DNA from 2 places in the Streptomyces sp. NPDC006687 genome. Region 2 is predicted to be linked to the other one. Evidence: predicted binding sites of a transcription regulator. Region 2 holds the regulator's gene; the other holds the start of a gene.
What was found. The regulator HrcA, encoded in region 2, represses chaperone genes, less so after heat shock. The targets are predictions, from matches to a motif close to TTNGCACTCNGNNNNNCNGAGTGCNAA.
Positions count from the first base shown of each region.

Region 1: the regulator HrcA is predicted to act here: its motif matches at 1,314-1,340, upstream of groES (co-chaperone GroES).

Region 1 is NZ_JBEYJJ010000006.1:217,849-221,256, forward strand. It holds gene ABZ716_RS10465 (HAMP domain-containing sensor histidine kinase) at 1-472, opposite strand, end outside; gene ABZ716_RS10470 (response regulator transcription factor) at 475-1,167, opposite strand; gene groES (co-chaperone GroES) at 1,484-1,792, shown strand; gene groL (chaperonin GroEL) at 1,905-3,408, shown strand, end outside.
Region 2 is NZ_JBEYJJ010000002.1:97,785-101,192, reverse strand. It holds gene ABZ716_RS02790 (nitronate monooxygenase) at 1-216, opposite strand, end outside; gene dnaJ (molecular chaperone DnaJ) at 372-1,514, opposite strand; gene hrcA (heat-inducible transcriptional repressor HrcA) at 1,515-2,531, opposite strand; gene ABZ716_RS02775 (MBL fold metallo-hydrolase) at 2,691-3,408, shown strand, end outside.

The DNA.
Region 1 (3,408 bases), on a different contig from region 2:
CGTCGCCCAGCGCGGTCATCGCGTACACGGTGTGCGGCGCGCCCGGGTCGTGCGCCCCCGGCGGGCCGGGGGCCGTGACCGCGACGACCACGCGCCGCTGCGCGCCGGGGTGCGCGGGCTCCCGTACGGCGGAGCGGGAGTCCTGCCCGGGGCCGGGGCGCAGCCCGTCGAGGCGGGGGAGGTCCCGGGGTTCGCCGCCGGCCGCGGTGCTCGCGACGGTCCGGCCCCGCGCGTCGCGGACGAGGACCAGGTCGACCCCGCTCTCCGGCGCGGGCAGCCGGCCGCCGGGCGGGAGGGTGCGGGTGTCGATCTGGGCGGCGACCTTGCGGGCGGCGAGCTCGGTGCGGCCGGTGGTGTTGTCGAGGAGGTTGCCGCGCATGAGGGTGTACAGCCACAGTCCGCCGGTGGCGAGGACCGCGGCCATCGCGAGCGCGGCGGCGAGCGCGGTACGGGCGCGGAGGCTGCTCAGCACCGTCAGCCGCCGTCGGGGGCCATGCGGTAGCCGGTGCCGTGGACGGTGAGGATGGAGCGGCGGCCGAAGGGGGCGTCGATCTTCCTGCGCAGGGAGGAGACGTAGACCTCGACGATGTTCGGGTCGATGCCGTGCGGGGAGTCCCAGACCTCGTCGAGGATCTGCTGTTTGGCGACGGCCCGGCCGGGCCGCTCCATCAGGCAGGCGAGGACGCCGAGCTCGCGGGCGGTGAGCTCGATGTCGCGGCCGCCGCGGCGGCAGCGGCGGTCGTGCCGGTCGAGGAACAGGTCCCCGGCCCGGAGCACGGCGGACGTGGACGCGGGCCCGGGGGCGGCGGCGCGGCGGGCGAGGGCGCGCAGGCGGGCGCCGAGCACGACGAAGGAGAAGGGCTTGGTGAGGTAGTCGTCGGCCCCGGCGTCGAGTCCTTCGGCCTCGTCGTACTCGCCGTCCCGGGCGGTGAGCATCAGGACGGGGGTGGCGTCGCCCTCGGCGCGCATCCGGGCGCAGATCTCGGCGCCGCCGGGTCCGGGGAGCATCAGGTCCAGCAGGACGGCGTCGTACGGTCCGCCGGTGAGGGCCAGCTGGAGCCCCCGGTGCCCGTCGTGGGCGACCTCGACGCGGTGGCCCTCGGCGGACAGGCCCTGCCGGAGGGACTCGGCCAGGTTCTCTTCGTCTTCGACGACCAGGATGCGCACGCGCCAAGCCTCACACAGGGGGCGCGGGTGGGCGCCGCCCTCCCGGGGTACCGGTCCCGGGGCGGCCCCGCGCCCCGCGGCCAGGCGTGCCGAATGCGCCAAACGGGTCCTCAGACGGCCGGATCACGTGGAACGGAGGGCGTGTGTTGGCACTCCGCTTGACCGAGTGCTAATCGCCGGAATAGTGTCACACCTGGCACTCGCCACCGGTGAGTGCCAACACAGCGACAGGCAGGTCCGGCACCCGCGACGACGGATCGACCTGGTCGCCACCTCAGACAGTTAACCCCGGATCTCCGAAGGGGGAGGTCGGATCGTGACGACCGCCAGCTCCAAGGTTGCCATCAAGCCGCTTGAGGACCGCATCGTGGTCCAGCCGCTCGACGCCGAGCAGACCACGGCCTCCGGCCTGGTCATCCCGGACACCGCGAAGGAGAAGCCCCAGGAGGGCGTCGTCCTCGCGGTTGGCCCGGGCCGCTTCGAGGACGGCCAGCGTCTCCCGCTGGACGTCAGCGTCGGCGACATCGTGCTGTACAGCAAGTACGGCGGCACCGAAGTGAAGTACAGCGGCGAGGAATACCTCGTCCTCTCGGCCCGCGACGTGCTCGCGATCGTCGAGAAGTAATCACTTCTCACGCATTGCTTTGAACTGCGCCCCTGGTCACCCCGCTGATTTGCCGGGCGGCGAGGGGCGCGGTTCGTTAAACCCGAGTTTTCGAGAGGGCTGAACCGCTCCCATGGCGAAGATCCTGAAGTTCGACGAGGACGCCCGTCGCGCCCTCGAGCGCGGCGTCAACAAGCTTGCCGACACGGTCAAGGTGACGATCGGCCCCAAGGGCCGCAACGTCGTCATCGACAAGAAGTTCGGCGCCCCCACCATCACCAACGACGGCGTCACCATCGCCCGCGAGGTCGAGCTGGACGACCCGTACGAGAACCTCGGCGCGCAGCTCGTGAAGGAGGTGGCGACCAAGACCAACGACATCGCGGGTGACGGCACCACCACCGCCACCGTGCTCGCCCAGGCGCTCGTCCGCGAGGGTCTGCGCAACGTCGCCGCCGGCGCCTCCCCGGCCGCCCTGAAGAAGGGCATCGACGCCGCGGTCAAGGCCGTGTCCGAGGAGCTCCTCGCGACCGCCCGCCCGATCGAGGACAAGTCGGACATCGCCGCCGTGGCCGCGCTCTCCGCGCAGGACGCCCAGGTCGGCGAGCTCATCGCCGAGGCGATGGACAAGGTCGGCAAGGACGGTGTCATCACCGTCGAGGAGTCCAACGCCTTCGGCCTGGAGCTGGAGTTCACCGAGGGCATGGCCTTCGACAAGGGCTACCTCTCCCCCTACATGGTCACCGACCAGGAGCGTATGGAGGCCGTCCTCGACGACCCGTACATCCTGATCCACCAGGGCAAGATCTCCTCCATCCAGGACCTCCTGCCGCTGCTGGAGAAGGTCATCCAGGCCGGCAGCTCCAAGCCGCTGCTGATCATCGCCGAGGACGTCGAGGGCGAGGCGCTCTCCACCCTCGTCGTCAACAAGATCCGCGGCACCTTCAACGCGGTCGCCGTCAAGGCCCCCGGCTTCGGTGACCGCCGCAAGGCGATGCTCCAGGACATGGCCACCCTCACCGGTGCCACCGTCATCGCCGAGGAGGTCGGCCTCAAGCTCGACCAGGCCGGTCTGGACGTGCTGGGCAGCGCCCGCCGCGTGACCATCTCCAAGGACGACACGACCATCGTCGACGGCGGCGGCAACGCCGCGGACGTCGCGGGCCGCGTCAGCCAGATCAAGGCCGAGATCGAGTCCACGGACTCCGACTGGGACCGCGAGAAGCTGCAGGAGCGCCTGGCGAAGCTCGCCGGCGGCGTCTGCGTCATCAAGGTCGGCGCCGCCACCGAGGTGGAGCTCAAGGAGAAGAAGCACCGCCTCGAGGACGCCATCTCCGCGACCCGCGCCGCGGTCGAGGAGGGCATCGTCTCCGGCGGTGGCTCCGCGCTCGTCCACGCCGTCAAGGTCCTGGAGGGCAACCTCGGCCTGACCGGCGACGAGGGCACGGGTGTGGCGGTCGTCCGCCGCGCCGCCGTCGAGCCGCTGCGCTGGATCGCCGAGAACGCCGGCCTCGAGGGCTACGTCATCACCTCGAAGGTGGCGGAGCTGGAGAAGGGCAACGGCTTCAACGCCGCCACCGGCGAGTACGGCGACCTGGTCAAGGCCGGCGTCATCGACCCGGTCAAGGTCACCCGCT
Region 2 (3,408 bases):
CGGCAGGAGGAGGTTCACGCCGAAGGGGCGCCGGGTGAGCCCGCGCGTCTGCTTGATCTCCTGGTACATGCCGTCGGCGGTCTTGTAGCCGCCGGCCAGGAAACCGAGCCCGCCCGCTTCGCACACGGCGGCGACGAGGGGCGGGCCGGAGACGCCGCCCGCCATGGGAGCCTGCACGATCGGGTAGGGGTGGAGACCGTTCGGTGCGGAGGACATGGACTGCATCGTGCCATGTCCGGGTCACGGCGCCGAATCATGGCATTCGCCTGGCATAGTCCGCTTTCCCGTCGGCCCGGCGGCGGGGCCCGCAACGGCGAGGAGCCCGGTACGGGGTCCCCCGTACCGGGCTCCTGCACTGCCGTCCGCGGCGGTCAGCGACCGTTGAACGCGTCCTTCAGGCGGCTGAACAGGCCCTGCTGGCCCGGAGCGAACTGGCCCATGGGCCGCTCCTCGCCGCGCAGCTTGGCGAGCTGGCGCAGCAGCTCCTCCTGCTGGGCGTCCAGCTTGCCGGGCGTGGTGACCTCGACGTGGACGATCAGGTCGCCGCGGCCGCCGCCGCGCAGGTGCGTGACACCGCGGCCGTGCAGCGGGATCGCCTGGCCGGACTGGGTCCCGGGCCGGATGTCGATCTCCTCCATGCCGTCCAGCGTCTCCAGCGGGCACTTGGTGCCCAGGGCCGCGGCCGTCATGGGGATGGTGACCGTGCAGTGCAGGTCGTCCCCGCGCCGCTGGAAGGTCGGGTGCGCCAGCTCGTGGATCTCCACGTACAGGTCGCCGGCGGGGCCGCCGCCGGGGCCGACCTCGCCCTCGCCCGCGAGCTGGATCCGGGTGCCGTTCTCGACGCCGGCCGGGATCTTGACCGTCAGGCTGCGGCGGGAGCGGACCCGGCCGTCGCCCGCGCACTCCGGGCACGGGGTGGGGACGACCGTGCCGAAGCCCTGGCACTGCGGGCAGGGGCGCGAGGTCATGACCTGGCCCAGGAAGGACCGGGTGACCTGGGAGACCTCACCGCGGCCGCGGCACATGTCACAGGTCTGCGCGGAGGTGCCGGGGGCGGCGCCCTCACCGGAGCAGGTGCCGCAGACCACGGCGGTGTCGACCTGGATGTCCTTGGTCGTGCCGAAGGCGGCCTCGTCCAGCTCCAGGTCGAGGCGGATCATGGCGTCCTGGCCGCGGCGGGTGCGCGAGCGCGGGCCGCGCTGCGAAGCCTGGCCGAAGAAGGCGTCCATGATGTCGGAGAAGTTGCCGAAGCCGCCCGCGCCGAAGCCGCCCGCGCCGCCACCGCCGCCGCCCGAGGAGGACAGCGGGTCGCCGCCGAGGTCGTAGACCTGCTTCTTCTGCGGGTCCGAGAGGACCTCGTAGGCCGCGTTGATCTCCTTGAAGCGCTCCTGCGTCTTCGGGTCCGGGTTCACGTCCGGGTGGAGTTCACGGGCCAGGCGACGGAATGCCTTCTTGATCTCGTCCTGGGATGCGTCGCGGCGCACGCCGAGTACGGCGTAGTAGTCCGTGGCCACTTACGACTCCGCCAGGATCTGTCCGACGTAACGTGCCACTGCGCGTACCGCTCCCATCGTTCCGGGGTAGTCCATGCGGGTCGGTCCGACCACGCCGAGTTTGGCGACTGCTTCGCCGCCCGAACCGTAGCCGACGGAGACGACGGACGTGGAGTTGAGCCCCTCGTAGGCGTTCTCGTGCCCGATCCGTACGGCCATTCCCGACTCTCCGGCCTCACCCAGCAGCTTGAGGAGCACCACGTGCTCCTCAAGCGCTTCGAGCACCGGCCTGATCGTCAGGGGAAAATCATGTCCGAAGCGCGTGAGGTTGGCGGTGCCGCCGATCATCAGCCGCTCCTCCGCCTCCTCGGCCAGCGTTTCGAGAAGGGTGGCGAGCACGGCCTTGACGGTGGCCCGGTCCTCGACCTCGAAGGACTCCGGGAGGTCCTGTACGAGGTTCGGCACGTCGGTGAACCGACGGCCGACGACCCGGCTGTTGAGGCGTGCCCGCAGGTCGGCGAGGGATTGCTCGCCGAAGGGGGTCTGGGTGTCGACCAGACGCTGCTCGACCCGCCCGGTGTCGGTGATCAGCACGAGCATCAGCCGGGCCGGGGCCAGCGACAGCAGCTCGACGTGCCGGACGGTGGAACGGGTCAGCGACGGGTACTGGACGACGGCGACCTGGCGGGTGAGCTGCGCGAGCAGCCGCACCGTGCGGCCCACGACGTCGTCGAGGTCGACGGCCCCGTCGAGGAAGTTCTGGATGGCCCGGCGCTCGGGCGTGGACAGCGGCTTGACCCCGGCCAGCCGGTCGACGAAGAGGCGGTAGCCCTTGTCGGTGGGGATCCGGCCGGCGCTGGTGTGGGGCTGGGCGATGTAGCCCTCCTCCTCCAGCACGGCCATGTCGTTGCGCACGGTGGCGGGCGAGACGCCCAGTTTGTGCCGCTCGGTGAGGGCCTTGGACCCGACGGGCTCCTCCGTGCCGACATAGTCCTGGACGATGGCGCGGAGCACCTCGAGTCTGCGTTCACTGAGCATGCGCGCACACCTCCGGATGCGGGTCGGTCGGCCGGTCCTGGCCGGGCTCTCTCGGGCGGGCTGGCACTCTGGTGGTCCGAGTGCCAGGAATCCCCCGGTCAGTGTACGGCCGGGTAGTACGCCGCGGGCAAGGGCGGCCCGCCAGGGTAGCGTCGCGGCATGGACGTGCGTTGGGAAGAGGCGGGCTGGGAACGGGTGACCCCGCGGGTGGGCCGGCGACGGCTCCCGGTGTGGGACTGCACGGTGGGACTGGTGGTGGGAGCGGATTCGGTGCTCCTGATCGACCCCGGATCCAGCGTGCGGGAGGGGGCGGCCGTCCGGGCCGAGGCGGAGCGGCTGACCGGCCGGCACGTGACCCATATCGCATTCACGCACGGACATTTCGATCATGTGCTGGGTGGCGCGGCCTTCGCGGGCGCCCGGTCCTACGGGGCGGTCGGGCTGGACCGGCTGATGGCGACCCCCGGCGGCCGGGAGGAGCTGCGGACGAGCGCGGTGGCCCACGGCCTGGCCGGGGAGGAGGCCGCCGAGGCGTGCGGCCTGCTCCGGGCCCCGGAGCACCTGGTGTCGGGCGAGTGGACGCTGGAGCTGGGCGGGGTGCAGGTGCTGCTGGCCAACGTCGGGCCCGCGCACTCGCAGCACGACCTGGCCGTCTTCGTGCCGGGCGAGCGGGAGGCGGTGTTCTGCGGGGACCTGGTCGAGGAGTCGGGCGAGCCCCAGGCGGGCTCGGACGCGGTGCCGGGCCAGTGGCCGGCCGCCCTGGACCGGCTGCTGGCGCTGGGCGGGGAGGACGCGCTGTACGTGCCGGGTCACGGAGCGGTGGTCGACGCGGGCTTCGTGCGTGCGCAACGCGCCACACTGGCGGACCGGTTCGGCG